DNA from 3 places in the Arthrobacter sp. UC242_113 genome. Region 3 is predicted to be linked to each of the others. Evidence: riboswitches for the same ligand, from Rfam matches in the RefSeq annotation. Region 3 holds a riboswitch; each other region holds the start of a gene.
What was found. A riboswitch is a leader RNA that binds a small molecule or an ion and turns the genes downstream of it on or off. The one in region 3 is predicted to bind glycine.
Positions count from the first base shown of each region.

Region 1: another riboswitch for glycine. It lies ahead of ACHMXB_RS22095 (glycine dehydrogenase (aminomethyl-transferring)); the one in region 3 lies ahead of gcvP (aminomethyl-transferring glycine dehydrogenase).
Region 2: another riboswitch for glycine. It lies ahead of gcvP (aminomethyl-transferring glycine dehydrogenase); the one in region 3 lies ahead of gcvP (aminomethyl-transferring glycine dehydrogenase).

Region 1 covers NZ_CP171972.1:52,939-62,804, forward strand. Annotated here, with positions in the region: gene ACHMXB_RS22055 (NAD(P)/FAD-dependent oxidoreductase) at 1-883, opposite strand, end outside; gene ACHMXB_RS22060 (NAD(P)/FAD-dependent oxidoreductase) at 880-2,106, opposite strand; gene ACHMXB_RS22065 ((2Fe-2S)-binding protein) at 2,093-2,377, opposite strand; gene ACHMXB_RS22070 ((2Fe-2S)-binding protein) at 2,397-2,723, opposite strand; gene dapD (2,3,4,5-tetrahydropyridine-2,6-dicarboxylate N-succinyltransferase) at 2,893-3,879, shown strand; gene dapC (succinyldiaminopimelate transaminase) at 4,213-5,400, opposite strand; gene dapF (diaminopimelate epimerase) at 5,397-6,410, opposite strand; gene lysA (diaminopimelate decarboxylase) at 6,471-7,913, opposite strand; glycine riboswitch at 8,153-8,251, shown strand; partial or broken gene ACHMXB_RS22095 (glycine dehydrogenase (aminomethyl-transferring)) at 8,399-9,079, shown strand; gene ACHMXB_RS22100 (DUF3846 domain-containing protein) at 9,169-9,519, opposite strand; gene ACHMXB_RS22105 (hypothetical protein) at 9,603-9,866, opposite strand, start outside.
Region 2 covers NZ_CP171968.1:4,046,120-4,055,985, reverse strand. Annotated here, with positions in the region: gene ACHMXB_RS18455 (multicopper oxidase family protein) at 1-588, shown strand, start outside; gene ACHMXB_RS18450 (hypothetical protein) at 585-1,766, shown strand; partial or broken gene ACHMXB_RS18445 (ammonium transporter) at 1,981-3,271, shown strand; gene ACHMXB_RS18440 (methylenetetrahydrofolate reductase) at 3,418-4,227, opposite strand; gene purU (formyltetrahydrofolate deformylase) at 4,259-5,230, opposite strand; gene cycA (D-serine/D-alanine/glycine transporter) at 5,230-6,729, opposite strand; glycine riboswitch at 6,874-6,971, opposite strand; glycine riboswitch at 7,176-7,276, shown strand; gene gcvP (aminomethyl-transferring glycine dehydrogenase) at 7,425-9,866, shown strand, end outside.
Region 3 covers NZ_CP171968.1:22,875-32,740, reverse strand. Annotated here, with positions in the region: gene gcvT (glycine cleavage system aminomethyltransferase GcvT) at 97-1,257, opposite strand; gene gcvP (aminomethyl-transferring glycine dehydrogenase) at 1,311-4,169, opposite strand; glycine riboswitch at 4,359-4,457, opposite strand; gene ACHMXB_RS00120 (TetR/AcrR family transcriptional regulator) at 4,603-5,142, opposite strand; gene ACHMXB_RS00115 (MFS transporter) at 5,215-6,771, shown strand; gene ACHMXB_RS00110 (Dps family protein) at 6,884-7,363, opposite strand; gene ACHMXB_RS00105 (nitrilase-related carbon-nitrogen hydrolase) at 7,595-8,665, shown strand; gene ACHMXB_RS00100 (agmatine/peptidylarginine deiminase) at 8,662-9,687, shown strand; gene ACHMXB_RS00095 (APC family permease) at 9,700-9,866, shown strand, end outside.

The DNA.
Region 1 (9,866 bases), on a different replicon from region 3:
CGATGACGTCCTGGTTGGGCCGCTTGTCGAAGCCGGCGAATTCGCGGCTCCCGCCGATAAGAAGGTTGCCGGACACGGTTTGGCCGAGTGAAAGCCCGACACCATAGGGCGGCGCGTCATCGTTATCTGAGCGCAGGTGCTTCGATGCGATGTATTGGGCGTCGAGTAGGCATCCGGTCACCTTCTTGGGGATGGACTCGGAGATGAGTATGGTTCCGCGGCGGGGCTGCACCGGGATGTCGATGTTGGACAATGCCCCCACGCTCTTTGCATAGGGACCCGCAGCGTTGATGGCGAGTCCGGTAGAAATGCTTCCGCGGGTCGTCTCGACCGACGTCACCTTACCTCGCTCGGTATTCACTGCGATTACTTCGCTGTGAGTTAGGTGGACGGCTCCATGACGTTTGGCGGCCCGGAAGAAGGCGGCGTTCAGGGCAAGCGGGTTCACGTCCGCGTCGTCGGGGCTGAAAGAGGCACCCAAAATGTGGGGGGCCAGGAACGGTTGGGCTGTGCGGGCCGCGTCCCCGTCAATCAAGGAAACGGAGATGCCCGCCTTGCGCTGTTTTTCGATGAAGTCCTTCATGAACTCCATGTGGCGTGGGGTTTCGATGACGACCATGCCGCCATCACTCTCAAACTCCACGCTCTGTTCCAGTTCGGCTTCAAGCGTGTCATACATTCGCCGGCTGGCCATGGCCAGTTCCATATGTAGGCCCGGCCGTTTGGACTGCATGAAGATGGCCTTGTCACAGGAGCCTGATGCTCCGGATCCCGGGCCGTTCTTGTCCACGATGACTACCTTGAGGCCTTGCTGTGCAAGGCGGAAGGCGATGGAACTGCCGGATACTCCTGCGCCGATAACGACGGCATCTGCCGTTTTCATGCGTAACTCTCATCCTTTTGTGCCAGTGAATTTTCCCTCACGCGTTCAAGCCATAGATCGTCAGCGATCCGCCGGCCCTCCTCGATATCGGGCATGAAGGTGATGGCGCTTGATTTCCGGGCAGACCGTACCGCTGCTGCCGCCCGGTCTATGGCTTCCTTGCCCTGGAGCAGACCCAGTCGGGACGCGATAACGGTACCGGCCAGGTTGCCTTGGGCCATGGCAATTTTTGCTCCCTCGATTCCGGTGACGTTCCCGGCAACGAAGAGGTTGTCCTGGGTGGTTTCCATTTCCGGGCTGTAGAGGGGAATGGTCCCGCCGAGTTGGTCGATCCGCACCAGACCGCAGTCGCGGGTGAGTTCCTGGACAGGATAAAGCCCACCGGAGATGCAGACACAGTCCACCTTGACCGTCCGGGTCTTTCCGGGGTTTCCCTGACTATCGATCGTTGCTACTTCAACATGCTCTACGCGTTCATTCCCGCCTATTGAAACAAGGCTTTTCCTCAGGTTCAGACGGGTCCCCATCAACGGGAGGCCACTCTTGGGGAAGAACGTCAGTGCGAGTTTTCTGAGGGTCTTGTTCGCTGCGAGCTTCCCGCCCCATCGAAGAAACGCGTTCGGGGCGAGGTCGGACATTCCGGCCAGATACTCCAGGTTGGTGTCAGGATCGGCTTGAGTGCCGGCAAAAATGCTCTTACCGGGCAGGTAGATTCCCACGACATCCGCACCGGCCATGCTCAGTTCATGTGCGACTGTGAGGGAAAGGGGGTCCACCCCTACGATCGCAATCCGGTCCCCGGGCCTCACCCGGTAGTAGTTGGTCAGCGTCTGGGCAGCTCCGATGGCCATGACACCAGGCAGGGACCATCCAGGAACAGGCAGCGGGCGTTCGGCAGCGCCAGTGGCAACAACCGCGTAGTCGGCCTTCACGCATTCGCCGGTGTCCAGTGCAACCTCCCATTTTTGAGAGATGTTCCAGACCTGCCGGTTGGTCAGGATACGCACACCTGCGTTTACAGCCCGCTCAGCCAGCTTCTTTGAGATCTCGGCACCTATCCACCAGCCTGTGCCGGGTTCTTCATGGAGCTGGCCAAGTAGCTTTCCGCCGGCCCTGGGATTCTCGTCAATCACGACAACGTCGGCACCGGCTTCGGCGGCGGTTACTGCTGCGCTCAGTCCGGCCGGTCCGGCGCCGATTACGACTACATCAGAAATCATCATGACGCTCCCCGCGGTTTTCACCCTGGGATTCAAGAACGTCTCCGTCGCAGGCCTGCGTGATGCAGGCCCTGACGCTCTGGACACCGTTCACGGTCATCCTGCATTCGAAGCAGTGGCCGATACCGCAGTAGATCCCCCGGGGTTCTCCGTCGCGGTTCGAGAACCTGAGTGTCCTGACACCATTTGCCAGCAGGGCAGAAGCGATGGAATCGCCCTTGATGCCTTGATAGGACTTGCCATCAAATTCGAACTCAATTTCTTCTTGGCTCAATGGCCCTAGGACCGGATGGTCACTTATTCGCTTCAACACACTCACTCCTTGCTTCCGCGTCACTGCGGGATGCGGCAAGATCCAAAAGGGTCATCGGACGGGCTGGTGCATTGCTGCCTGGCCCAAGCTGGGCATCCGCGAGCAGTTCCGAATGCCCCCGCAGCAACGAGCGGATCAGCGGGCCGCACGTGCGACCCTGGCAGACTCCCATGCCCGCCCTGGTCTGCAGCTTCAGCTCGTGCGCGGACATGGGCCCGTCGGAGTCGGCGAGGGAAGTTTCGACATCGTCGAGGTACACGTCCTCGCATCTACAAACAATTACTCTTTCCATCTTTCCTTCGCCCATAGTTGGTTGACCCCGGCGTGGTGATCTGAAACACCCTTGACCCAATCAATCAACCGCAGTAGCGACTGACGTACAACCCTTGCAGAGCCAGAAGGTGAGCAACCCGGTTCCAGAAATTCTTTACCTCGATCAGGGACGGCCTCACCCCCGCGCACCTAGAGTCTTTCCCATGACACAGACCCTCCCTCAAGACACCCCCACTGGGGCAGCCTCCAGGCTGGCCCACGCCTGGGGAATAGCGACGGTGTCCAGCAACGGAACCGTGTTGGACACCTGGTATCCAAGCCCTCAGCTCGGGCAGCCTGAGCCCTCGGCTACCCCTCCGAGCGAACTGCCACGGCTGGCCGCGACCGGAGACGACACCGACAGACGCGTGCACCTGAAAGTCGTCCTGACAGAGCTAGATCTCGATGAGCCGCCGCGGGACACTGCAGATGCCTACCTGCGTCTTCACTTGCTTTCCCATCGTCTCGTCCGCCCTAATGAGTTGAACCTGGACGGTATTTTTGCCGTCCTGCCCAACGTGGTCTGGACGAATTTCGGCCCGTGTGAAGTCTCGAACTTCGAGGAGACAAGGACCCGCCTTAGGACCCGCGGCACCGTCACTGTGTATGGGGTGGACAAGTTCCCCCGCATGGTGGACTACGTGGTTCCCGCGGGCGTCCGGATCGCCGACGCTGACCGGGTCCGTCTCGGGGCTCACCTGGCCGAAGGCACTACCGTCATGCACGAGGGGTTCGTAAACTTCAACGCCGGAACCCTGGGAGTTTCAATGGTCGAAGGCCGCGTCTCGGCTGGCGTAGTCGTCGGAAACGGCTCGGACGTTGGTGGCGGCGCCTCCGTGATGGGTACGCTCTCGGGCGGCGGAAAGGAACGTGTATCGCTGGGTGAGCGCGTCCTTTTGGGAGCCAATTCGGGCGTAGGGATTTCCATCGGCGACGACAGCATTGTTGAGGCCGGGCTTTACGTCACAGCCGGCACGAAGGTACGTATCGTCAGCCGGGAGAACGGCGGACAGGACAAGCACGTGAAAGCCGTCGAGCTTTCCGGTAAGCCGAACCTGTTGTTCCGCCGGAACTCCACCTCGGGCGAGGTCGAGGTTCTCCATCGTGGCGGACGTACTGTAGAGCTGAACGATTCGCTGCACGCCAACTGATAAAGCCAGCCATACAAAAACAACGCCTCCAAGGCCGTTCACGGGCCGTCAGTATCCTTCAGCAACGCAAAGCGGGCCGGAGTCCCCTCGGGAAGGGGACTCCGGCCCGCTTTGCGTTTGGAAGCAGATATCTGGGCGCAGGCGATCCCGCTTCCACCTGGTGCACGCTGGAGACGCTTGTCGGAGTAGGTGGGAAGCCCTGAGGACGAGGATTTGCCTCCAGCGTCTTGCATTTCTGTTACAGATCCTTGCCGAAACACAAAAACGGACTGGAGAACGCAGCTATGGTGCGTTCTCCAGTCCGTTTACTTGGTCCTGAGCTGCCAGCTTCGCCTAGCTATGGGCTTTTCGGGGCAGTTCGGCTGCCGTCAGTCTCTCTGCGGCGGCGGCGATGCATTCGTCGGACCCGGTGATTGAGAACCGGACATAACCCTCACCGGCGCGGCCGTAGAAGCTTCCCGGCCCGACGATGATGCCCTGTTCTGCCAGGAACTGCACCGTGTGCCAAGTGTCTTGTCCAGCGGTCGCCCAAAGATACAGACCTGCCTCCGAGTGCTCGACGTTGAAGCCGATACTCTGCAGGGCAGGCAGCAGGATCTCCCTGCGCTGCCGGTAGGCCGCCTTCTGGATGCGCACATGCTCCTCGTCGTTCAGTGCCGCCTCCATCGCCGCCATTATCGGGGACGGGACGATCATGCCGGCGTGTTTTCGGGTATTAACCAGACTGGCCATGATCTTTTCATCGCCAGCCACAAACGCAGCACGGTAGCCGGCGAGATTCGATTGTTTGCTGAGCGAATACAGGGAGAGCAGCCCTTGAGTGGAGCCGCCGGAGACTTCGGATTCCAGGACGCAGGGAATGCGCTCCCCACCGGTTTCCGTGTCCCAGGAATCCCAGCCCAGTTCGGCGTAGCACTCGTCTGAGGCAACAACGGCCCCAAGTTCACGGGCCTGTGCAACAAGGGTCTTCATGGATTGCGCGTCACGGACCTGGCCTGTGGGGTTCCCCGGGGAGTTGATCCATACCAGGCGAACCCTTCGCAGCGTCGCCGGGTCCAGTTCCTCCAGGGAGTCGCAGGCCACCGACGTAGCCCCGCACAGCTTCGCACCGATGTCGTACGTGGGGTAGGCGATCTTTGGCCTGACGACCACGTCCATTGGCCCCAGGCCAAGCATGAACGGCAGCCACGCGATGAGCTCCTTGGATCCAACCGTGGGCATGATGCTTTGCGGGTCGAGGCTGTCGACACCGCGGCGACGGATAAACCACTGCGCAATCGCCTCCCGAAGGGAAGCGGTGCCGTGCGCACCAGGATATCCCGGAGCGTTGGCTGACCGGATCAATGCTTCGCGGACGACATCCGGGGTCGAATCCACAGGAGTGCCCAAAGAAAGATCTACCGGCCCGTCCGTGTGCCTGGCTGCTATGGCTTTGTACGGTGCCATCGCGTCCCAAGGGTAGTCGGGAAGATTCAGGCCGAACGTCCTGGCCGGAGCCAGCGAATCAGGTTGCGCGCTCATCGTGCCACCTCAAGAAGTTTGGAAGCGTCTGAGGTTTCCCGTGGAAAGTCCCACATCTCAGGATCGATGGCGCCCTTTGAGACCATCCGGGCAGGGCCGCGCAGAAAGACGTGCTCGCGCACAGCTGCTCCCATCCCTCGTTCCTTTTGAAAGCGCACCAGGACTGGGCCGCCTGGCATCTGCACTGTCCATTCGGCATCGTGAAGCCCTGATTGCAGACGGACGGCGACCGCTGTGGCGCAGGCTCCTGTTCCGCAGGCCTGGGTCTCTCCAACCGAACGCTCGTAAACCCGCATAGTGATGACGCGGGGCAGTTGGGGGTTTTCCGGCTCTTTGAGCGAAGCGAATTCGACGTTGGTACCCCGCCGGGGCCGGGGGCTGACGTGAGGTGCGGTGAACAGGTTGAGAGGTGACAAGGGCGTGCCAGGGGGCAGGATCACGACTGTGTGCGGGTTGCCCATGTCAATGGAAACACCGCGCTGTACCTCAACACCCGGCGCCGAAACAACAGCGTCGGTGCCATCCTCGGCGCTGCGTTCCGGAAAGGCTTTCCGCCAGGGACCCATGTCGATCTCATAATCGCTGCCGATCAGGGTGACCTTCTTCGCTCCTGCCCGGGTTCCGATGGTCAGCGTAGAACCGGCAGGAAGGTCAGCCAGTCCGGTTGAGACCAGGAAGTGAACAAACACGCGGACGCCGTTACCGCACATCTCGGCGATTGTGCCGTCGGCATTGCGGTAGTCCATGAACCATTCGGCCTGCGGCGCGAAGGTCAGGACCTCCCTCCCTTCGGGAAGGCGCTCCGAACGGACTGCGCGGATCAGGCCGTCTGCTCCGATGCCCTTGTGCCGGTCACAGATCTGGGAGGTCATGGTCGAGCTGATCTCCAGATTGCCGTCCGGGTCTGCTATCAGGACGAAGTCGTTGCCGGTGCCGTGACCTTTCCAGTAGGGCACCCCCTGGAGAGGAGTGGATGTCAGAGCTTCAGATTCGGTCAAAGAGTCTGTCATATCAGGATTCGCCCTTTCGGACCAGCTGGGTAATGGGGACGACAACGGCGTGGTGTGGGATCAGCATGAGACATCACGGAGAAAAAGGTCCTCCTCGGTTTCACCGCGGACGATGAGACGCGCCTCGCCCCGGGAAACAGCGACGACAGGCGGCCGCGGGGTGTAGTTGTAGTTACTTCCCAGGACCCAGCAGTACGCGCCGGTTGCCGGCACTGCAAGGAGGTCCCCAGGCTCAACGTCGGAGGGCAGATAGGTGTCTTTGACGACGATGTCGCCGCTCTCACAATGCCTGCCCACGACCCGTGACAGGGCCAATGGCGCCTCTGAACTGCGGGAGGCAAGGGCCGCCGAGTAGTCCGCACCGTACAGTACGGGCCGCGGGTTATCACTCATGCCGCCGTCCACGGATACGTAGCGGCGCTCGAACACATCCGTGCCGTGCTCCACATGGATAGTCTTCAGGGTGCCGACCTTGTAAAGAGTGAAAGTTGAACTGCCCACAATGGCCCGACCCGGCTCGATCGAGATGCGCGGCACATCAATGCCGAGACGCTGACAGGCTTCACCTACGACCGCCGCCATCGCCGTTGCCAAATGCTTCGGCTCCTGGGGATGGTCAACTTCTGTATAGGCGATGCCGTACCCGCCGCCAAGGTCCAGTTCTTTTAGGGACACCCCATGACGGTCACGGATCGAAGCAATGAAGCCGAGGAGCTTCTCCGCGGCCAAGGCAAAGCCGTCAGGCGAAAAGATCTGTGAACCGATGTGGCAGTGGAGACCGAGGAGTTCGAGACTGGGGTGTGCCAACGCTGCATCGACTGCTTGTTCAGCAGCGGATGGATTGCCGTTGACGGAGGCCATGGAGAGACCGAACTTCTGGTCCTCGTGGGCGGTAGCAATGAATTCGTGCGTTTTGGCATGAACGCCTGGGGTAAGCCGCAACAGAATCGGAGCCGTGAGACCACGGCCACGCGCAATTTCTGCCACGCGTTCCAGCTCTTGAAGGCTGTCCACAACGATCCTGCCAATGCCCATATCGAGCGCGCGGTTGATCTCATTGTCCGACTTATTGTTGCCGTGAAGACCCAGCTTCACGCCATCGATACCAGCCCGTGCTGCCAACGCGAGTTCCCCTCCGGAACACGTATCCAGGCGCAGTCCTTCCTCCGCTACCCACTTGGCTACCTCGGTGCACAGGAAAGACTTGCCCGCATAGTAGACATCCACTCCGCCACACAGGGGTGCAAAGGCTTCATTAAAGGCATCACGGAAGGCCCGTGCGCGGCTGCGGAAGTGGTCCTCGGAGATGATATAGGCGGGTGTCCCGAACCGTTGAGCCAGCTCAGAGACAGGCAGTCCGGCGATAGTGATTTCACCCGCCTCGGATCGAGACACTCCCTCGGCCCAGATCACCGGATTGAGCTCGTTCGGCTCAGTGGGGACCGTAAGCCACTCAGGGGCGATTGGAGACTTTAACTGTTGGGTTTTCTCTGTCGTCGACATAACTCGATTGAGGCCTCGTTCTGGTTTTTACCGCTGGACGTCTTTGGAAGCGGCCAGGGGACCGTGGGGATTCGTGTGAGTGTCAGTACAACAGGGCAGGCGAACGCGATCAATGAGCATAGGTGAAAGGGATTATGTACAAGGTACAGAAGAGCTTAAGGTGCCTCTCTTTCAGGTTGCAGACCAACATCTGACTCATCTACGGTGTGAAGCGAATCACCTACATCTCAATAGCCTTTCGAGCCGTGGCGGGAGAGTTCTCCCCGTCATCACCGGGCAGCGCCGTAGGAGCAAATCCTCCCCAGGAATCTCTCAGGCCCAAGCACCGCCGCGGCGAGGCAACTCTGGAAAGCAGCCGGGCAAGCCTGGCTCACCGACGGTGCAAGCGGACTACCACTTCCGCGGAATCTCTCAGGTCCAATACAGAGCGGGGAGGAACCCAACCATGCCGCGCCACCCGTGGCCGGCCAGACCTGGAGTTCCTCATGACGATCGCATCCCATTCATCATCCTTTGCTGACCGCCATATCGGCGCGCGTCGCCAGGCCGATGTGAACAGCATGCTCAAAGCCATTGGCTACGACAGCGTTGATGGCCTGGTGGACGTTGCTGTTCCTGATGCGATCCGCCAGTCCAAGCCGCTTGCGCTCAGAGATGCACTGAGCGAGGTTGAGGTGCTTGCAGAACTGCGCCGCCTTGCAGCCAAGAACAAGACCGCCGTTCAGATGATCGGGCAGGGCTACTACGACACCGTTACGCCGCCGGTGATCCGCCGCAACATCCTGGAGGCCCCGGCCTGGTACACCGCCTACACGCCGTACCAGCCGGAGATTTCCCAGGGTCGGCTCGAGGCGCTGCTGAACTTCCAGACCATGGTCCAGGACCTGACCGCGCTGCCTATCGCCAACGCCTCACTGCTCGATGAAGCAACGGCTGTCGCTGAAGCCGTCCTCATGATGCGCCGCGCCAACAAGAACAAGGACGCTCGCGACGGCAAAACTGTCCTGGACGCCGATGTCCTTCCCCAGACCATCGCCGTCGTCAAGGGCCGCGCCGAGGCGCTCGGCTTCGAGGTTGAGGTCGCCGACCTGTCCAAGGGCCTGCCCGACGGCACCATCAACGGCATCGTGCTCCAGCAGCCCGGCGTCTCCGGCCGCGTTTTCAATCAGGGACCGCCCCCGCAGACTGGCCCATCCAACGGAGATGGGCACCCACTTACTCATTTGAGCATTTGAGTAAGCGGGTGCCCGGCCTGTTAGGCGGCTTCCTGTTCCAACCCGAAGAGCTGCTGCGCGAGGTCGATCAGGTGCTGGGGCACATTGCCTTCATCCCCGTCGCGGGTCTCTCCCAGGAACACGACGTTCCCGCAGAAGACGTCTGACAGCATCCGGGTTTTTTCGAGGACCAGCATCGCGGTACGGCGGTTCGGGGGAAGGTTGAGGATTTTGCCTTCCTCGTTCAGGTAGAAGTGCCAGTCATCGCCACTCACGGCTTCGATGTTCCCGGCCACGAGGGTTTGCAGGGTCTCCAACCCGGCGTCGATGGTTTCCACGCGGGCCGGTTCATTCAGGTCGGCGGGGATGATCAGGGCGGTGCAGATGCTCATGAGGGTTTGTCCTCTCTCAGATGATATGTCTTGGGGTGGTGCGGTGCCCCGCCGCTCTCGGCGGGGCACCGGCTCGGATAGGGTTAGGCCGCGTCCGTGAGGGTGCAGGGCATCCGGTAGCGGCTGGGCATTTCGGCGGCGGCTTCGGGCAGGTCGTCGGGGCCTTGGGCCTGTCCGTTCTTCCAGTGGAAGAACGCCTGCTCACTGATCGCGGTCCAGAATCTGCCTTTTGTCCTGAACCAGTAAGTGCGGACGTCGCCCTCGCAATAGGTGGCCATGCCGAACAGGTTGCCGATCTCGTCCGCGGTGCGGATCCCGGCGACCATGACGTAAGGCCACTGGCCCAG
Region 2 (9,866 bases), 610 kb from region 3:
AGCAACTCCTCCCGGTTCTCGCCGGACCCGAACTACAAGGTGCCCGTACTGAAGATCGTGATCGGAGACGACGCTCCAGACGACAGCCAGATCCCGGTGAAGATGCGCGACCTCCCGCCGCTGCCGAGCAACTGGCAGACGCTGCTGGACAACCGTCTGATCTTCGAGGTGGAACGCGGCGCCGGCGGAGGCGAAACCGAGTGGCTCATCAACGGCAAACCCTTCACCCCAAATACCGTCGCCACGAGCTTGAAGAACCGCGCGGGACGGTCGCCGTTGGCCCAGCAGAAGAAGGGCAGCTACAACCTCTGGGAAATCCGCAACGGCGGTGGCGGCTGGGTCCATCCGTTCCACCTGCATATGGAGGAGCACCGGACGGTCATGCGGAACAACAGGGACGTGACCCGCGGCGGCGACAAGGGACATCCGGACGATGTGTCACGTGAGGATCTGGTGGCCCTGGATCCCGGCGAGTCGGTAATCATCTACCGCGGCTTCAGGGACTTTGTGGGACCGTACGTGGCTCACTGCCACAACCTGGCACACGAGGACCACGCCATGATGTTTGGCTGGGAGATCACGCCATGACAGCGGCACCCGCGGGCACCGCCCACTGGAGCAGCAGCGGGACCGGCGCTTCGACGCCGGCCCGCCCCGCGGTCCCGTGGCTGACGGTCATCCCGCTGGCGGCGATGATGGCCTACGCCGACGGGTTCTGGATGGTGTCACTCCGGGGCGCCGTGGGGGCCATCGAGCGCACCCAGGAGCCTTTTGCCAGCTGGCTTCGGGAGTCAACCGTGCTGCTGCCGGCGTTTGTCCTGGCGGTCATCGCGGCCGTGACGCTGGCGATGCGGTGGTTCGGGCCGGTGCTAACCGGCAAGAAGGCCTTCCTGATTACCGCCTTGCTGGTTGCCGCAGCCGGCACAGTGGCCGGGACCGTCATACTGGCCGCCAGTGAAGCCTGGGACTACGCCCTGCAGCACGACCTCATGGGATCCTTGCACCACGCGTCGTCCGTCCAGTCCGTGGAACAGCTGGATCAGGCATCCTTCGGGCTGCAGCTGGCCGCCTTTGGCTATGGCGTCGGCCTGCTCCTACTCACTAACCTCGTGGTGACCGGGTGGACCGTGGCGATCCAGGGCGGACGGCTGGACGTCAGCCGGCGGCAGAAGGGGCGGCGGAAGGATGTCCTGCGCCCCGGCTGGACAGGGCACTGGACCCGCGGCCGGACGGGCGCTACGGACCTCAGGCAGACGCTAGCGGCGGTGGCACTGTTCGGTTCCGCCGCCATCCATCTCGCGGTCATCCCTGACCACGTCAATCACTGGGTGGTGGCCAGCGTCTTCTTCCTTGCCCTGGCACTGGCGGAGGTGGCCGGCGGGGTCCTGCTGCTGGGCCGGCCCGGCCTGAACGTCCTCGTTGCCGTCGGGGTTGCCTCCGTGGTGCCGCTGGTTTTGTGGGCGTGGTCCCGCATGTCAGGGCTCCCTTTCGGCCCCAACTCCAATGTGCCCGAGCCTGTTGGTCTCGCCGACGTGGCCACCTGTCTCCTCGAGCTCGGTACCCTGGCGATCGCCGTCGTCCTGCTCCGCGCTAGGCGCAGGGGAACCGGCGAGCCGGAGGGGCAGACGACGGCGTCCGCCCACCTCCGTGCACTGGCGGTGGTGGGGGCGATCGCCATTGGATCCCTGGGCGTGGCAGGTGCAGTTCCCGGCTGGCTGGGCGACGTGGATACCTCAGGGAACAGCAACCACAGCGTCACGCATTAGGAGCTCTTTTCCGCACAGCTGCGGCGCAAGACGCACGACGGCGGCGGGCCCGGATGGGGCCCGCCGCCGTCGCCGTGGTGCCAGGCAACGGTGGTGACAAGCAATTTACTTATCTGAAACCCACCGCAGTTTTTGGAGTCCTATGTTGTGGGGACAACGGCATTCGTCCGGTCTCAGCAATATGCCACACACCGATTTCCTGAGTGGAGTTCCCATGAACGCTGGAGATGTTGCCTGGATCCTCGCAAGTTCTGCACTGGTGTGCATGATGATTCCCGCCCTGGCCCTGTTCTACGGAGGCATGGTGGGATCGCGCCGAATTCTGAACATGATGATGATGTGCTTCGGCGGGGCCAGCCTGGTGGCCGTGCTGTGGGCGCTGTTCGGATACTCGATGGCCTTTGGCAATTCCGTGAACGGCCTGGGCCTGATCGGGGACGTCACGCAGTATGCAGGCCTCGAGCCGATGCTGACGGACAACCCCGACGCCGCCCTGCCGGCAGCGCTCTTCACGGCCTTCCAACTGTTTTTCGCGTGCGTCACCACCGCGCTGGTTGCCGGTGCGGCCGCAGGGCGGATGAAGTTTGGCGCCTGGATGGTGTTCGCCGGCGTGTGGGCCACGCTGGTCTACTTCCCCATCGCGCACTGGGTCTTCGCGTTCAACTCCGCGGACGGCTCGGTGACGGGCGGCTGGATCGCCAACGGCATCAAGGCCATCGACTTCGCTGGCGGAACGGCCGTGCACATGAACGCCGGTGCCGCCGCCCTCGCCCTGGCTCTGGTCCTGGGCCGCAGCTCCGGCTGGCCCAAGATGGAGCATTCCAAGCCCCATAGCCGCCCCCTGGTACTGGTGGGCGCGGGCCTGCTCTGGGTTGGCTGGTTCGGGTTCAATGCAGGGTCCGCGCTGACCGCCGGGCACTCGGCGTCGGTGGTGTTCCTCAACACGGCCGTGGCAGCGGCGGCGGGCCTGCTCGCCTGGGCGCTGGTGGAACGGATCCGGCACGGCGCCACCACCAGCATGGGTGCCGCGTCGGGACTGGTTTCCGCCCTCGTGGCCATCACCCCTGCCTGCGGAGCTGTCAGCCCCCTGGGCGCGGTGGCCATCGGCGCGATCGCCGGCGCCGTCTGCTCGCTGGCCATCGAATGGAAGTTCCGCCTCGGCTTCGATGACTCACTGGACGTGGTGGGCGTGCACCTCGTGGGCGGCATCATCGGCACGCTGCTGATCGGCATCTTCGCCACTGACAGCGCGCCCAACGGCGTCAGCGGCCTGCTGTACGGCGGCGGGCTGCAGCAGTTGGGCATCCAGACGCTCGCCACCGTTGCCGTGCTGGCCTACTCCTTCGGCCTGACCTGGGTGATCGCCAAGGTGGTGGACATGGCCATGGGCCTGCGCATCCACGAAGAGGACGAACTGCGCGGGCATCGACCTCGCCGCGCACTCCGAGTTCGCCTACCTAACAGACGAAGACCCCGTGAACCTGGGCTCCTCACCCCGGTCCTGAGCATGGAACCCGCCGTGCCTGGCCGCGAACGCGGACCAGCCGGCGGAGCGGGCATCACGAAAAAGCGCGAACGTCCAGTTGTGGCCCCAATTCCCGGAGGAAAAGGGGCCACAACTGTACGTTCGCGCTCTGTTCGGGGATTCGGCTCAGGAAGCCTTCGCGTCTGCTCCGTCGCTCCAGGCCATCGCCGGCTGGGTTTCGACGTTGTTGAACGTGTAGAGGTGGATGCCCGCGAGGGCAGGATCCATGGTGGCCAGTTCGGAAACCAGGGACCGGGATGAATAGCTGCCGGCATTCAGGAGCCTGCGGGCCAGGGGGCCCTTCCGGTTCAGGAACTTCAGCGACGGGCCGACCCCGATCTTGGTGGCCAGCGAGATGAGCTTGGCCCGCGGGACGGCCCCGGCCACCCCCGCCCAGACCGGAAGATCCACGCCTTCGCGGCGCAGCAGTTCCGTGTACCAGCCGATCCTGGGCGCCGAAAAGCACATCTGCGTCACCACGCTCGAGGCCAGATGCTGCTTCTCCAGCAGCGCATCTAGCATCTGCAGCTCGTTGTGCTTCGGATGGCCTTCCGGATATCCAGCGACGCCGATGCCCATGGTCCCGCCTGTCAGATCGGCAATGTCCTCCATGAGCCTGCCGCTGTTGTTGTACGGACCGGCTGCCTCCGGAGCGTCCCCTCCGATCGCGAAAACCTCCGTGATCCCGGCAGCTTCGCAGTCACGGAGCATGCCCGCGAGCTGGGCGCGGCTGCCGATGCTTCGTGCGGCCAGGTGGGGAATCACCTTGTAGCCCAGCTGGCCAAGCTGGACCGAGGCCCGCACGGTGGTCTCGACGCCGTGGTGCGGGAGGCAGGTTACCGTCAGCGTTGATCCGGCGGAAACGTGCGTCTGGACTTTGGCAACTATCCCGTCGGTGGGAATGATCTCCAGGCGCACAGGCAATGGGTTGGTCATGAGCAACTCCAGGTCTAGTTGGATGGGCTTGTCAGCGGAGGATGACCGTGCGGTTCCCGGACAGGATGATTCTTCCTTCGGCGTGCCAGCGAACAGCGTTCGTCAGGGCCTTGCACTCCGCGTCCTTGCCCACGGACACCAGATCCGCGGGCGTGTAGGTGTGGTCCACCTCGATCACCTGCTGCGCAATGATTGGCCCCTCATCAAGCTCCGAATTTACGTAGTGGGCCGTGGCGCCGACCGTCTTCACTCCACGCTCATGCGCCTGGTGGTACGGCTTGGCGCCCTTGAAGCTGGGCAGGAAGGAATGGTGGATGTTAATGGCCCTGCCGGCGAGCCTGGCGGTGGCCGAGTCGCTGAGGACCTGCATGTAGCGGGCCAGGACCACCAGTTCAACCTCATAGTTATCTACCAGTCCAAGGAGCTTGGCCTCCGCTTCGGCCTTGGTCTCCGGCGTCACGGGGATATGGTGGAACGGGACCCCGTGCCAGGCCGCGAGCCCTTCGAGGTTCGGGTGGTTGGACACCACCGCCGCGATCTCCACCGGCAGTTCGCCGTTGCGGGCGCGGACCAGCAGGTCGTTGAGGCAGTGATCGTACTTGGACACCATCACCAGGATCCGCTGCTTGCGGTCGTGGCGCTCCAGGCGCCAGTCCATGCTCCATTGACCTGCCAGCGGCGCGAAGCTGTCCCGGAGCTGTTCGACGGCGGCCGTGTCATCTTCGGTGTCCCCTGTCGGCTCACCTGTCGGGTCACCTGTCGAGGCGAAGTGGACCCTCATGAAGAAGTGCCCCGCCGTGCGGTCACCGAACTGCTTGAGGTCAACGATGTAGCACTCCTGCCTGAGCAGGAAATCCGCGACCGACTGGACGATTCCCAGGGAGTCCGGGCAGTGGAAGGTGAGCACAAACTCCCCGCCGGCAGCGGAAGCCTGGGCCCCGCGGGCCCGGCCCTCCGCCGTCGCCCGGTCCACCGCCGTCGGCCTTTCCTCTGTCCTGATCATCACTTGACGCTTTCCTTCTCCTCGAGACGCCGCTCCGCGTGCTCGCGGGCGGCGGTCTCCTCAGCCTTCAGCTCATCCTGGAAGGCCGCGTAGCGGGCCAGGTGCGCCGGCCGGCGGCGCAGAACCAGCCAGGCCACACCGAGCAGGACGAACCAGACGGGCGTGACCAGCAGCGCGGTCAGGGTGTCGGGCTGGGTGGTCAGCGTCCACAGCACGAAGGCGAAGAACGCGAAGACCACCCACACCATGGGGATGCCGCCGGGCATCTTGAACTTGGAGGCCGTGTGCAGGTGCGGGCGGCGGCGGCGGAAGGCGATGTAGCTGGCGAGGATGATCGACCAGACGAAGACGAAGCAGACGGCCGAAACGGTGGTGACCATGTCGAACGCCTTGCCGACGTCCTGGCCGGCGTACATGAGCACCACGCCGGAGAGCAGCAGCACGCACGACAGGAACAGGGCGTTGTTGGGCACCTTGCGGCGGGACAGGCTGCCGAAGGCCGCCGGCGCGTCGCCTTCCTGGGCCAGGCCGTAGACCATGCGCGAGGTGGAGTAGATGCCCGAGTTGGCCGAGGACATCGCCGAGGTCAGCACCACGAGATTGACCACCGTGGCGGCGGCCCCGAGACCGGCCAGCGAGAACATGGCGATGAACGGGCTGTGGCCGGCGGCGAACTGGGTCCAGGGCGTGACGGACATCAGAATGATGAGGGCGCCCACGTAGAAGAGCAGCACGCGCACCGGGATGGAGTTGATGGCCTTGGGAAGGTTCTTCTCCGGGTTCTTGGCCTCCGCGGCCGTGGTGCCCACCAGTTCAATGCCCACAAAAGCGAACACAGCGATCTGGAAACCGGCCACAAAACCCATGAATTCATTGGGGAAGAAGCCGCCATGGCTCCACAGGTTGCTGAAGCTTGCCTGCCCGGCGTCACTCTGGAAACCACTGAAGATCATGAACATGCCCACGATGATCAGGGCGGCGATGGCGATGATCTTGATGAGGGCGAACCAGAATTCGGTTTCACCGAACGCCTTGACCGTGGCGAGGTTCAGCACCAGCAGGATGGCAACGGTGGCCAGGCCCGGAATCCACAGCGGCAGTCCGGGCCAGAGCTCGCGGGAGTACCCGGCGATGGCGATGACGTCCGCGATCCCGGTAATCACCCAGCAGAACCAGTAGGTCCACCCGGTGAAGAACCCCGCCCAAGGCCCCAGCAGGTCGGCGGCGAAATCGCTGAAGGACTTGTAGTTCAGGTTGCTCAGCAGCAGCTCGCCCATGGCCCGCATGACGAAAAAGAGCATGAAGCCGATGATCATGTACACGAAGATCACGGACGGCCCGGCCGCGGAAATGGTCTTGCCGGAGCCCATGAACAGGCCCGTGCCAATGGCGCCGCCGATGGCGATCAGCTGGATGTGCCGGTTGCTCAGCTGCCGCTCCAGGCGGGGAGCCTCACCGGCTGGGGAACTGGGTGTCGAGGCAGGGGGATGAATCGTCATAAGGAACTCCATCGTTCGGTGGTCAATAGCCACACTGATTCGGTTCCTCCCCGCTCTGTCTTGGACCTGAGAGATTCCGCGGACATGGTCTTCCGCTTGCACCGTCGGTGAGACAGGACGCGCCTGCCTGCTTTCCAGAGTTGCCTCGCCGCGGCGGTACGTGGGCCTGAGAGTTTCCTGGGGAGGGTTTGCTCCTACGGCGCCTGCTGAACGTACCGGCAGGGCTCTCCCGCCGCAGATCGTAAGCTTTTTCAATTATGTAGAGAAAAATCTCGCGTGGTGACGGCGGGCGTCTTCCGGCGTGGGCCGGTCAGCGCAGCCCCGCTGGCCACCGGATCAGTGTGGTCTCCGTCACGAAGAAATGTCAAACGGGGACCTCCGATTTGGCCTCGACGCGAATCTCCTGTAACTTGTGAGCCGAATCACCCCACATCTTCATAGCCTTTCGAACCGTGGCGGGAGAGTCCTCCCAGTCATTCACCGGGCAGGCGCCGTAGGAGCAAATCCTCCCCAGGAATCTCTCAGGCCCCCGTACCGCCGCGGCTAGGCAACTCTGGAAAGCAGTTCGGGTAACCGGGCTCACCGACGGTGCAAGCGGAGAACCAACTCCGCGGAATCTCTCAGGTCCAATACAGAGCGGGGAGGAACCCAAACCATGCCGTGCCACACGTGGCCGGCCAAACCTGGAGTTCCTCATGACGATTCAATCTCTTCCTTCAACGTTTGCCGACCGGCATATCGGCGCCCGGCGCCAGGCCGACATCGACACCATGCTCAAGAACGTCGGCTATGACACCGTCGATGGCCTCGTGGATACCGCCGTTCCGGCGTCCATCCGCCAGGAGAACCCCCTGCGGCTCACAGCTGCCCTGAGCGAAGTTGAGGTCCTGGCCGAGCTTCGCCGCCTGGCCGCCAAGAACAAGACCGCCGTGCAGATGATCGGCCAGGGCTACTACGACACTGTCACCCCGCCCGTGATCCGGCGCAATGTCCTCGAAGCCCCCGCCTGGTACACCGCGTACACCCCGTACCAGCCTGAGATCTCGCAGGGCCGGCTGGAGGCGCTGCTGAACTTCCAGACCATGGTCCAGGACCTGACCGCACTGCCGGTCGCCAACGCCTCCCTGCTGGATGAGGCGACGGCGGTGGCCGAGGCTGTGCTGCTGATGCGCCGGGCCAACAAGAAGAACGACGGCAAGACGGTCCTGGACGCCGACTGCCTCCCCCAGACCATCGCCGTCGTGCTTGGCCGCGCCGAAGCCCTCGGCTTCGAGGTCGAGGTGGCGGACCTTTCCCAGGGACTGCCCGACGGCGACATCAACGGCATCGTCCTCCAGCAGCCCGGCGTTTCGGGCCGGGTCTGGGACCAGACCGGCGTCATCGCCGCCGCCAAGGAGCGCGGCGCGCTGGTGACCGTGGCCGCTGACCTGCTGGCCCTGACCCTGATCACGCCTCCGGGTGAGCAGGGCGCCGACATCGCCGTCGGAACCGCCCAGCGCCTCGGGGTCCCGCTGTTCTTCGGCGGCCCGCACGCGGCGTACATGGCAGTGCGCACCGGCATGGAGCGCACGCTCCCCGGCCGCATCGTCGGCGTTTCCAAGGACAACGCCGGCGCCCCCGCCTACCGCCTGGCGCTGCAGACCCGTGAGCAGCACATCCGCCGGGAGAAGGCCACGTCCAACATCTGCACCGCGCAGGCGCTGCTGGCCATCGTCTCCTCCTTCTACGCCGTCTACCACGGCCCCGACGGCCTGAAGGCAATCGCCGAGACGGTCCACAACAACGCCCGCGTCCTCGCCACCGCACTCAAGACGGCGGGCCGCGAACTGGTCAGCGACTCCTTCTTCGACACCCTCACCGTGCGCGTGCCCGGCAAGGCCCACAAGGTCATCACGGCAGCAGAGGCCCGCGGGATCAACCTGCGCCTCATCGACGCGGACACCGTTGGCGTCTCCATTGATGAGACGACGACGGCGGAGGTGCTGTCCGCGGTGGCCGTCGCCTTTGGCGCCGGTCCTGTGGGGGACGCTGCGGGCTTTGAACTGCCCGAGGCCGTGCTGCGCACGTCCGGCTACCTGCAGCACCCGGTGTTCAACACCCACCGCTCGGAAACCCAGCTGCTGCGTTACATCCGCAAGCTCTCCGACCGCGACCTGGCGCTGGACCGCACCATGATCCCGCTGGGTTCCTGCACCATGAAGCTGAACGCCACCGCCGAGATGGAAGCCATCTCCTGGCCGGAGTTCGCCTCGATCCACCCGTTCGCCCCGGACTCCCAGACCGAGGGCTGGCGCGAACTGATCGATGGCCTGGAAGCCGACCTCGCCGAGATCACCGGCTACGACCAGGTGTCCATCCAGCCGAACGCCGGTTCCCAGGGTGAGCTCGCCGGGCTGCTGGCGATCCGCGGCTACCACCTGTCCCGCGGCGATAACCAGCGCGACATCTGCCTGATCCCGGCCTCGGCGCATGGCACCAATGCCGCCTCGGCCGTGCTGGCCGGCATGAAGGTCGTCGTCGTGGCCACCGCCGCCGACGGCGCCATCGACCACGCCGACCTGTACGCCAAGATCGAGGCGCACAAGGACGTTCTCTCGGCGATCATGATCACCTACCCGTCCACCCATGGGGTGTACGACGCCGACGTCCGTGAGGTCTGCGACGCGGTGCACGCGGCCGGTGGCCAGGTCTACGTGGACGGTGCTAACCTCAACGCGCTCGTTGGCCTGGCCCAGCCGGGCAAGTTCGGCGGCGACGTGTCGCACCTGAACCTGCACAAGACCTTCTGCATCCCGCACGGCGGCGGCGGACCCGGCGTCGGACCGGTGGCGGCGAAGGCGCACCTGGCACCGTTCATGCCGGGCGATGCCAACAACGCGTCGATCGAGGGTGGCGTAGCGGGGCACGGCGTCGCCATTTCCGCCTCGCGGTTCGGCTCGGCGGGCGTGCTGCCCATCTCGTGGGCGTATGTGAAGCTCATGGGCGGCGACGGCCTGACCGAGGCCACCAAGTCCGCGCTACTGGCGGCGAACTATGTCGCGTCGCGGCTGAATGAGTTCTTCCCGGTCCTCTACACCGGTGAAGGCGGGCTGGTGGCGCACGAGTGCATCCTTGACCTGCGAGAACTCACGGCCCGG
Region 3 (9,866 bases):
TTAGCGGGCGTCTACGCGACCGAGCACGCGGAGGATGTCAGCCCCGACGGGCCGGGGACGGGCCGCCGGTTTCGACAGGCTCAACCAGCGCTTGGACTACTTGGAGCGCTTGTAGAAAGGCAGTGCGACGACTTCGAACGGCTCCGCTTTCCCGCGCAGGTCGATGTCCAGTGCCGTGCCGGGTTCGGCGTAGGCGACGTCGACATAAGCCATCGCGACCGGGTAGCCGAGCGTGGGGCTGGGCTGGCCGGAGGTGACTTCGCCGACGACGTTGCCGTCCTTGAGGACCGGGTAGTGCCCGCGGCCGGCGCGGCGGCCCAGGCCCTTGAGGCCCACGAGCTTGCGGCCGGTGGTGGAACCGGCACCGGCTTCCTTCTTGGCTGCCAGCGCGGCCTTGCCCACGAAGTCGCTTTCCTTGGACAGCGCCACGACGGGGCCCAGTCCGGCGGCGAACGGGTCACCGTCGAGCGAGAGTTCGTTGCCGTACAGCGGCATGCCGGCCTCGAGGCGGAGCGAATCGCGGGAGGCGAGGCCGGACGGCGTCAGCTCCCCCTCGTCCGCAATGGCGACGATGGACTGCCAAAGGGCGGCAGCGTCGTCGTTCTCCACGAAAATCTCGAAGCCGTCCTCACCGGTGTACCCGGTGCGGGCCAGCAGCAGGCTGCGCTCGGCGCCGCCCACCAGGAAGGAAACCTCGACGGCGGCATAGTACTTCAGCCCCGTCACCAGCTCGTGCTGGGCTGCCGGAACCAGGCGCAGGAGGATCCCCTCGGCCTTGGGGCCCTGCACGGCGATCAGCGATGTCTCGGCCGAGGCGTCCTCGACGGCGACATCGAAGTTCGCTGCCCGCTGCACCAGAACCTCGGCCACCACCTTGGCGTTACCGGCGTTCGGGACCACCAGGAACCTGTCGGTGCTGTTTCCTGCGCCCTCAGTCGCCAACGGGCGGCGGTACACGATGAGGTCGTCGATGATGCCGCCGTCCTCATTGCAGATCAGGGAGTACTTGGCCTTGCCGACGGCCATGGCGGAGATCTTGCCGGCCAGGGCGTAGTCGAGGAACGCGGCCGCGTCCGGGCCGGTCACCCAGACTTCGCCCATGTGGGAGAGGTCGAAGATGCCGGCTGAGTTGCGGACGGCGCGGTGCTCGGCCAGTTCGGAGCCATACTTGAGCGGCATCTGCCAGCCGCCGAAGTCGGTGAACGAGGCGCCCAGCTTCTTGTGCTCCTCGTAAAGGGCAGTGTAGTTCTCAGTCATTGAGGAATCCTTTGCGGGTGGCGGTTTCGACAAGCTCAACCACCGGACGAAATCTAGTTCTCGAAGGCTTCGATCGGAGGGCAGGAGCAGACCAGGTTTCGGTCGCCTGCTGCACCGTCGATACGGCCTACCGGCGGGAAGTACTTGTCCTGCTTGAGCGTGTGCACGGGGAAGACGGCCTGCTCGCGCGGGTAGGCGCGGTCCCAGTCGGAGCTGATGGCAGCGGCCGCGGTGTGCGGTGCGTTGCGCAGCGGGCTGTTCTCCACGGTGAAGTCGCCGTTGGCCACCTGGTCGATCTCGGCCCGGATGGCGATCATGGCCTTGATAAACCGGTCGATCTCGCCCAGATCCTCGGACTCGGTGGGTTCCACCATCAGCGTGCCGGCCACGGGGAAGGCGAGTGTGGGCGCGTGGAAGCCGTAGTCGATCAGGCGCTTGGCCACGTCCTCGGCGGTAACACCGGTCTTGGCCGTGAGTTCGCGCAGGTCAAGGATGCACTCGTGTGCCACCAGGCCGCCTTCGCCCGTGTAGAGCACGGGGAAGAAGTCGTTGAGGCTGGCTGCAACGTAGTTCGCGGCGAGCAACGCGGACTTGGTGGCTTCGGTCAGGCCGCTGCCGCCCATGAGCTTCACGTAGGCCCAGGAAATGGGCAGCACGCCGGCGGAGCCGAAGCGCGAGGCGGAGATCGGAACGCCGTTGCCTTCGGTCCAGGTGGCCGCATCGCCCGGCATAAACGGTGCCAGGTGCGCCTTCGCCGCCACCGGTCCGACGCCGGGACCGCCGCCGCCGTGCGGGATGCAGAACGTCTTGTGCAGGTTCAGGTGGGACACGTCGCCGCCGAACTTGCCCGGCTGCGCGAGCCCGACGAGGGCGTTGAGGTTGGCGCCGTCGATGTAGACCTGGCCGCCGGCCGCGTGGATGGCGTCGCAGACCTCGCGGACGTCGGCGTCGTAAACCCCGTGCGTGGACGGGTAGGTGATCATGATGCAGGACAGGGCGTCCTTGTTGGCTTCGATCTTGGCGTACAGGTCGGTGTGGTCGATGGTGCCGTCGGCGGCGGTGGCCACGACGACGACCTTCATGCCGGCCAGCACGGCCGAGGCGGCATTGGTGCCGTGGGCCGAGGCCGGGATCAGGCAGATGTTGCGCTGGTCATCGCCGCGGGACAGGTGGTAGCCGCGGATCGCCAGCAGCCCGGCAAGCTCACCCTGCGAGCCGGCGTTGGGCTGGATGGAGACCTGGTCGTAGCCGGTGATCTCGGCGAGGTCGGCTTCCAGGCCATCGATCAGTTCGCGCCAGCCCTCGGTCTGCGAATCCGGCGCGAACGGGTGGATCGAGGCGAACTCCGGCCAGGAGATGGCTTCCATCTCGGCCGTGGCGTTCAGCTTCATGGTGCAGGAACCCAGCGGGATCATGGTGCGGTCCAGCGCCAGGTCCCGGTCGGAGAGCTTGCGGATGTAACGCAGCAGCTGGGTCTCGGAGCGGTGCGTGTTGAACACCGGGTGCTGCAGGTATTCGGAGGAACGCTCGACGGCGGCATCCAGGGCGAAGCTGCCCGTGGACCCCACTGACTTTGCACCAAAGACAGCAAGAACGTCAGCGACGGTGGCCGGCGTCGTGGTTTCATCGGTGGAGATGCCGACGGTGTCGGCGTCGATGCTGCGGAGGTTGATGCCCTTCTCTTCGGCGGCGGCGATGATGCCGGCGGCCTTGCCCGGGACGGAAACCGTCACCGTGTCGAAGAAGCTGGTGTGCAGGACGTCCAGCCCGGCGGCCTTGAGCGAGGCGGCCAGGGTCTTGGCGTGGCCATGGGCAGTTTCGGCGATCGCCTTCAGGCCTTCCGGTCCGTGGTAGACGGCATAGAAGGAGGACACGATGGCCAGCAGCGCCTGCGCGGTGCAGATGTTGGACGTGGCCTTCTCGCGGCGGATGTGCTGCTCGCGGGTCTGCAGCGCGAGGCGGTAGGCGGGGGCGCCGGCGTTGTCCTTGGAGACGCCCACGAGGCGGCCGGGAAGGGAGCGTTCCAGGCCCTTCTGCACGGCCATGTAGGCAGCGTGCGGTCCGCCGTAGAACAGCGGCACGCCCAGGCGCTGGGCCGAGCCGACGGCGATGTCCGCGCCCTGCTCGCCCGGAGGCGTGATCAGGGTGAGGGCCAACAGGTCAGCGGCCACCGTCACCAGGGCACCGCGTTCCTTTGCGGCGGCGATAACCCCGCTATGGTCGAAGACCCGGCCGGAGACACCGGGCTGCTGGAGCACGACGCCGTTGATGTCGCCATCGGGCAGTCCCTGGGACAGGTCCGCAACCTCAACCTCGAAGCCGAGCGCCTCGGCGCGGCCCTTGACGATCGCGATGGTCTGCGGCAGGCAGTCCGCATCCAGGACGGTCTTGCCGTCGTGGGCAGCCTTGTTCTTGTTGGCCCTACGCATCAGCAGCACAGCCTCAGCCACCGCCGTTGCTTCATCCAGCAGCGACGCGTTGGCGATCGGCAGGCCCACCAGGTCCTGGACCATGGTCTGGAAGTTCAGCAGCGCCTCGAGGCGGCCCTGGGAAATCTCAGGCTGGTATGGGGTGTACGCGGTGTACCAGGCGGGGGCTTCGAGGATGTTGCGCCGGATCACGGGCGGCGTGACGGTGTCGTAGTAGCCCTGGCCGATCATCTGGACGGCGGTCTTGTTCTTGGCCGCGAGCTTCCGCAGTTCGGCGAGGGTTTCGACCTCACTCAGGGCCGGGGAGAGCTCCAGCGGGGAGTCCTGCCGGATGTCTTTCGGCACTGCCGTGTCAACCAGTGCATCGACAGTCTCGTAGCCGACGGCCTTGAGCATGGCTTCGACGTCGGCCTGCCGGCGGGCACCAATATGCCGGTCGACAAAGGAGGCGGAGGCTGAATCTACGGTCAAAAGGAACTCCATAACTAAGGCGGCGCAGGGTACGCCACAGTGATTCGGGTTCCTCCCCGCTCTGTATTGGACCTGAGAGTTTCCGCGTTGCTGCGCCTACGCACAGCTCCGCTTGCACCGTCGGTGAGCACAGCATGCCCTGAACCGCCCGCGCGGTGGCGGAACATTCAATGCGGGCAGCCTGCTGCTTTCCAGAGTTGCCTTGCCGCGGCGGTACATGGGCCTGAGAGATTCCTGGGGAGGTTTTGCTCCTACGGCGCCTGCTTGTACCTACTTGCAGGACTCTCCCGCCGCAGATCGAAGGCATATTCAGTTGAGCGGTGACAGCTGTCACAGAGGCTATTCTCCTACGCCGCGATCGCGTCTGCAAACTGTGGCGGCGTGGGCTGACCCACCCCCGGCTGCGGGCAGCACCCCGCACCTACCCCCGCAGGGTGGCGCGCACCTAGCCCCGCAGCCGGTCGAGGGCGGCAAGAAGGCTCTCGACGTCGGCCGCGGTCTCCGACGGCGTTGCCGCGGGGCCGATCGACAGCATGGCGTTGAAGTAGAGCCCGTCACCCATATACAGGACTGCCTTGGCGAGGGCAGGTCCGACGTCGCGGGCGATCTCGTCGAGCCACCGCTGCTGGATGTGGGCGAACCGACGCCGGGTCTCCTCGTGCGCCACCTCGGCGAGCCTGGTCGCGGCCACGATGGCACGGTCCAGCGGGGTGTCCGCCCAGACGGACGACTTGATGAAGTAGGCGGCTGCACCCTCGGCAGCCGCGGCCATGGCCTGGGCGTCCGCCTCCGCGAACTCGTCCAGCCGGTCCAGCAGGACGCCGATCAGCGCTTCCTTGTTCGGAAAGTGGTACAGGAGCCCGCCCTTGGACACACCGGCGCGGGCAGCCACTGCGTCAAGGGTGGCGGCACGCTCCCCCACCTCGATCAGCAGGGATTCAAACGCATCGAGCACTGCGCCGCGGGCGACCGGTTTTCTTGGCATGGCTTCCATCATGCCCGGTACACCGCGAGGTTTATAACTATACCGTCCAGACGGTATAGTTACCTCATGACCATGAACTCAGCCCTTTCCCGGGAGCGCACTTCTGCCAACCATGCATCCAGCGGTGGCGGCGCGCGCGACTGGTTCGCCCTGGCCCTGCTCATGTTCCCGGTCCTCCTGGTGGCCGTGGACAACACCGCGCTGACGTTTGCCCTTCCCGCGATCGCCCGCAGCCTGGACCCGTCGGGCGTGCAACTGCTGTGGATAGTGGATGCCTATGCCCTGGTCCTGGCCGGACTCCTGGTGGCCATGGGCAGCCTTGGCGACAGGATCGGGCGCCGCCGGTTGCTGCTCGTCGGCATTTCGGGTTTTGCGGCGGTCTCAGCGGCGTCGGCCTTCGCCCCGACCGCCGAGTGGCTCATCGCAGGCCGCGCGGCCATGGGATTCTTTGGTGCCATGCTCATGCCGTCCACGCTGTCCCTGATCCGCAACATCTTCCGGGACCCCGGCAGGCGGAGGCTGGCGGTGGCCATCTGGGCCGCCGGATTCTCCGGCGGCGCCGCGCTGGGGCCGATCTTTGGTGGCTGGCTGGTGGAGCACTTCTGGTGGGGCGCGGTCCTGCTCGTGGCCGTACCGATCATGCTGCCGCCGCTGGTCTTCGGCCGCTTCCTCATTCCTGAGTCCAAGGACCCAAACCCGGGACGGGTGGACGGGGCCAGCATTGCACTGTCGATGCTGACCATGGTGCCGGTGGTCTACGGCATCAAGGAACTGGCCACCCACGGCCCCGGCGTGAAGTCCCTCGGCGTTCTGGCCTTTGGCCTGGCCATGGGCCTCGTGTTCGTCCGCCGCCAACGGGCGCTCGCGTCCCCGCTGCTGGACTTGTCGCTGTTCAAGAACCGCGTGTTCAGCACGGCGATCACGGCCAACGTCCTGGCGCTGTTTTCCTACAACGGGTTCATCCTGTTTTTGGCCCAGCACCTGCAGCTGCTTGAAGGCATGTCGCCGTCGGAATCCGGCACGGCAATGCTGCCCGCCCTGACCGCCATGGTGGTGGCGGGACTGCTGGTGGTTCCGCTGGTCCGGAAGGTGCGGCCAGGATTTGTGGTTGCCGCAGGACTGGCGCTGAGCGCCGCCGGTTACGCCCTGGTGGCGTTCGGGGATCACGACGCCGGACCCACGGCACTGCTGGCAGCCCTCCTCATTCTGGCGCTGGGTGTGGGCTCCGCCGAGACCATCTCGAATGACCTGATTCTGGGATCTGTGCCCGCGGAAAAGTCCGGAGCCGCCGCAGCAATCTCGGAGACGGGCTACGAAGTGGGCTCACTCCTGGGGACAGCCATCCTGGGATCGATCCTGACTGCGTCATACCAGCAGCACCTCTCCCTGCCCGAGGCTGTCGGCGAGACGGTTCCGGCGGCGTCCGCGGACCAGGCCAGCGAAACGCTGGCCGGCGCCGTGGAGCTGGCGGGGTCACTGCCGACCCCCGTGGCCGAGGGGCTCACGGCGGCCGCCCGGGCAGCGTTTGATTCGGGCGTCCACATCACCGCGGCGATTGCGCTGGTACTGATGGCCGGAGCCTCGGTGCTCGCCGCCGTCGTACTTCGCCGCGTCCCGCGCGCGAAGTAGCCGCGACGCAGCAGCCGGTGCCGCACGCACGGCAGCCGACACAGAAACGGGCAGCCCCGGAGAAATTCCTCCAGGGCTGCCCGTTCGCAGCCGGCCGCGCGTGGCCCGCTGGCTACTTGCTGTCAGGCTTCGTGGCGCTGGCCGACGCCTTCATGTTCTCGGCGCCCACCATCCACGCGAACTGCTCAAGCTTTTCGATGAAGGTGTGCAGCAGGTCTGCGGTGGTGGGGTCTTCCTCATCCACCTCGTCATGGACCTTGCGCATGGTGCCCACGGCCGCTTCGAGTGCAGCGACTATGCGGTCGACCGCATCCTTGGTGCTGATGAGCCCGTCGGGGAACTGCGGAAGGTGGGTCCCCTTCGCCACGGTAGCGCTGCGGCCGTCCGGCAGGGCGTGCAGGGCGCGCATGCGCTCCGCCATGTCGTCGGCAAAGGCCCGTGCGGCATCGACAATCTCGTCCAGCTGAAGATGCAGATCCCTGAAGTTGGTTCCCACGATGTTCCAGTGCGCCTGCTTGCCCTGGATGTGCAGCTCGATCAGGTCCGCCAGGACGGCCTGCATGTTGTTGGTCAGTGTCGGTGAAGCCTTCATGAATCCTCCTCGAATGGTCCAGTGGTTCCGACGCTACCGCAGGCGCTCCGGCGCCGGGAGCGGCGGAACCAGAATTTCACGATCAGCTTACTTACTACTTCGCGCACCCCGAATGAGAAGGGTCATAAATGAGTGACGTTCAAATTGCCCTTGCCACACCCCCGCGGCGCGTGCATACTAAATGAACGTCATTCATTTAGTGACGGTCGTCTCACTGGAGAAATCACTATCATGATCGAAATAACCTGCCTCAACGCGCTTGCTTCGCTCGCCCGGACAGAGCCGTCCGGACGTCCAGCCCTGAGGGTCGGCGCGGTGCAGCACCGCTGGCACCGCAGCGCCGCCGCACTCCGCGCGGAACTCAACGAGGGCATCGACCGTGCCGCCCGGCTGGGCGCCACCGTGGTGTTCCTGCCCGAGCTCACCCTCTCCCGCTACCCCGCAGACCAGGTCCCGGATAATGACCTTGGGCGGCAGGGACAGGAGCGGCCCCGCCCTTCCGACGCCGCCGAGGACCTGCTGACCGGTCCCACCTTCCGCTTCGCAGCCGAGGCTGCCCGCCGGAACGGCATCACCGTCCACGCCTCGCTCTTCCAGCGTGCCGGCAACCCGGACGGCTCGGATGACGGCCTGGGCCTGAACACGTCCATCCTCGTGTCCCCGTCCGGCGAGCTCTTGGCCCGCACCCACAAGCTGCACATCCCGGTAACCGCCGGATACTACGAGGACAAGTTCTTCCGCCAAGGCCCTGCCGCGAAGGACGCCTACCAGGTCCACGCCCCGGCTGAACTCGGCGGCGCCCGGCTGGGCATGCCCACCTGCTGGGACGAGTGGTTCCCAGAGCTGGCCCGCATGTACTCCCTCGGCGGCGCCGAACTGCTGGTGTACCCGACGGCGATCGGTTCCGAGCCGCTGTTCCCGGACTTTGACACGCAGCCCCTCTGGCAGCAGGTCATCGTGGGCAACGGCATCGCCAACGGCCTGTTCATGGTGGTCCCGAACCGCTGGGGCCAGGAGGGCAGCCTGGACTTCTACGGCTCCTCGTTCATCTCCGACCCCTACGGCCGCATCCTGGTCCAGGCACCGCGCGACGAGTCGGCTGTCCTCGTGGCCGACCTCGACCTGGACCAGCGCAAGGACTGGCTAACGCTGTTCCCGTTCCTGACCACGCGCCGCCCGGACACCTACGCCCGGCTCACCGAACCGGTCCGCCCGGAGGAGCCGTTCGGCACCGACGCCGGGGTTTCGGCAGGCTCAACCAGCGGGGACATCGGCTCAACCACCGAGCGGGTCAGCGCATGAGCATGTGGCGCATGCCGGCCGAAACGGCGCGCCAGGAGCGGCTCTGGATGGCCTTCCCCACGGGCGGCTACACCCTCGGGGACACAGCGGAGGAGGCGCACGCCGCCCGGTCCGTCTGGGCCGCCGTCGCGAACGCCGCCGTCGAGTTTGAACCGGTCACCATGGTGGTGGACCCGTCCGACGTCGGGACCGCCGCCCGCTACCTGTCACCTGCCGTCGAGGTGCTGACGGCGGAACTCAACGATGCCTGGATGCGCGACATCGGCCCGACGTTTGTCCTGGACGGAAATGGCGCCCTGGGCGCCGTGGACTGGGTCTTCAACGGCTGGGGCGCCCAGGACTGGGCGAGCTGGGACAAGGACTCGCTGGTCGCCGCCGAGGTGGCCGGCCGGTCCAGCGCCCGGCACCTCGTGTCCGAGCTGGTCAACGAGGGCGGCGGAATCCAGGTGGACGGCGAGGGCACGGTGCTGGTCACCGAAACGGTGCAGCTGGATCCGGGCCGCAATCCCGGGCTCAGCAAGGCCGACGTCGAAGCCGAACTGGCCAGGACCATCGGCGCCAAAAAGGTGATTTGGCTGCCTCGCGGGCTCACCCGTGACTCGCAGCGGTTCGGAACGCGCGGGCACGTGGACATCGTTGCCGCCATCCCGTCCCCGGGCACCGTGCTGGTCCATGCCCAGCAGAACCCGGCCCACCCGGACTACGAGGTGAGCCGCGAAATCATCAGTTTCCTGTCCTCCACTACGGACGCAGCCGGGCGGGAATGGTCGATCATCGAGGTCCCGGCGCCCGTTGCCCTGACGGATCCGGAGGACTTCGTGGACTACAGCTACATCAATCATGTGGTGGTCAACGGCGGAGTCATCGCCTGCACGTTCTCCGACCCCAACGACGAGAAGGCACTCCGCATCCTCGCGGATGCGTATCCCGGGCGCAAGGTTGTGGGCATCGATGCCCGCGAACTCTTCGCCCGCGGCGGGGGCATTCACTGCATCACCCAGCAGCAGCCCGCTGCCATCTAGAAAGGGCCAGTCATGAGCCAAACCACGCGCGAGAGCACCCAGCCCGCCCGGAATTCCCCGGCCAGCGAGGCAACGCACGGCATCACCGGGAAGGGCCTTAAAGGCGGGCAGCTGGGCCTCCTGGCCGTCGTCGTCCTGGGCATTTCCTCGGTGGCTCCGGCCTACAGCCTCACCAGTTC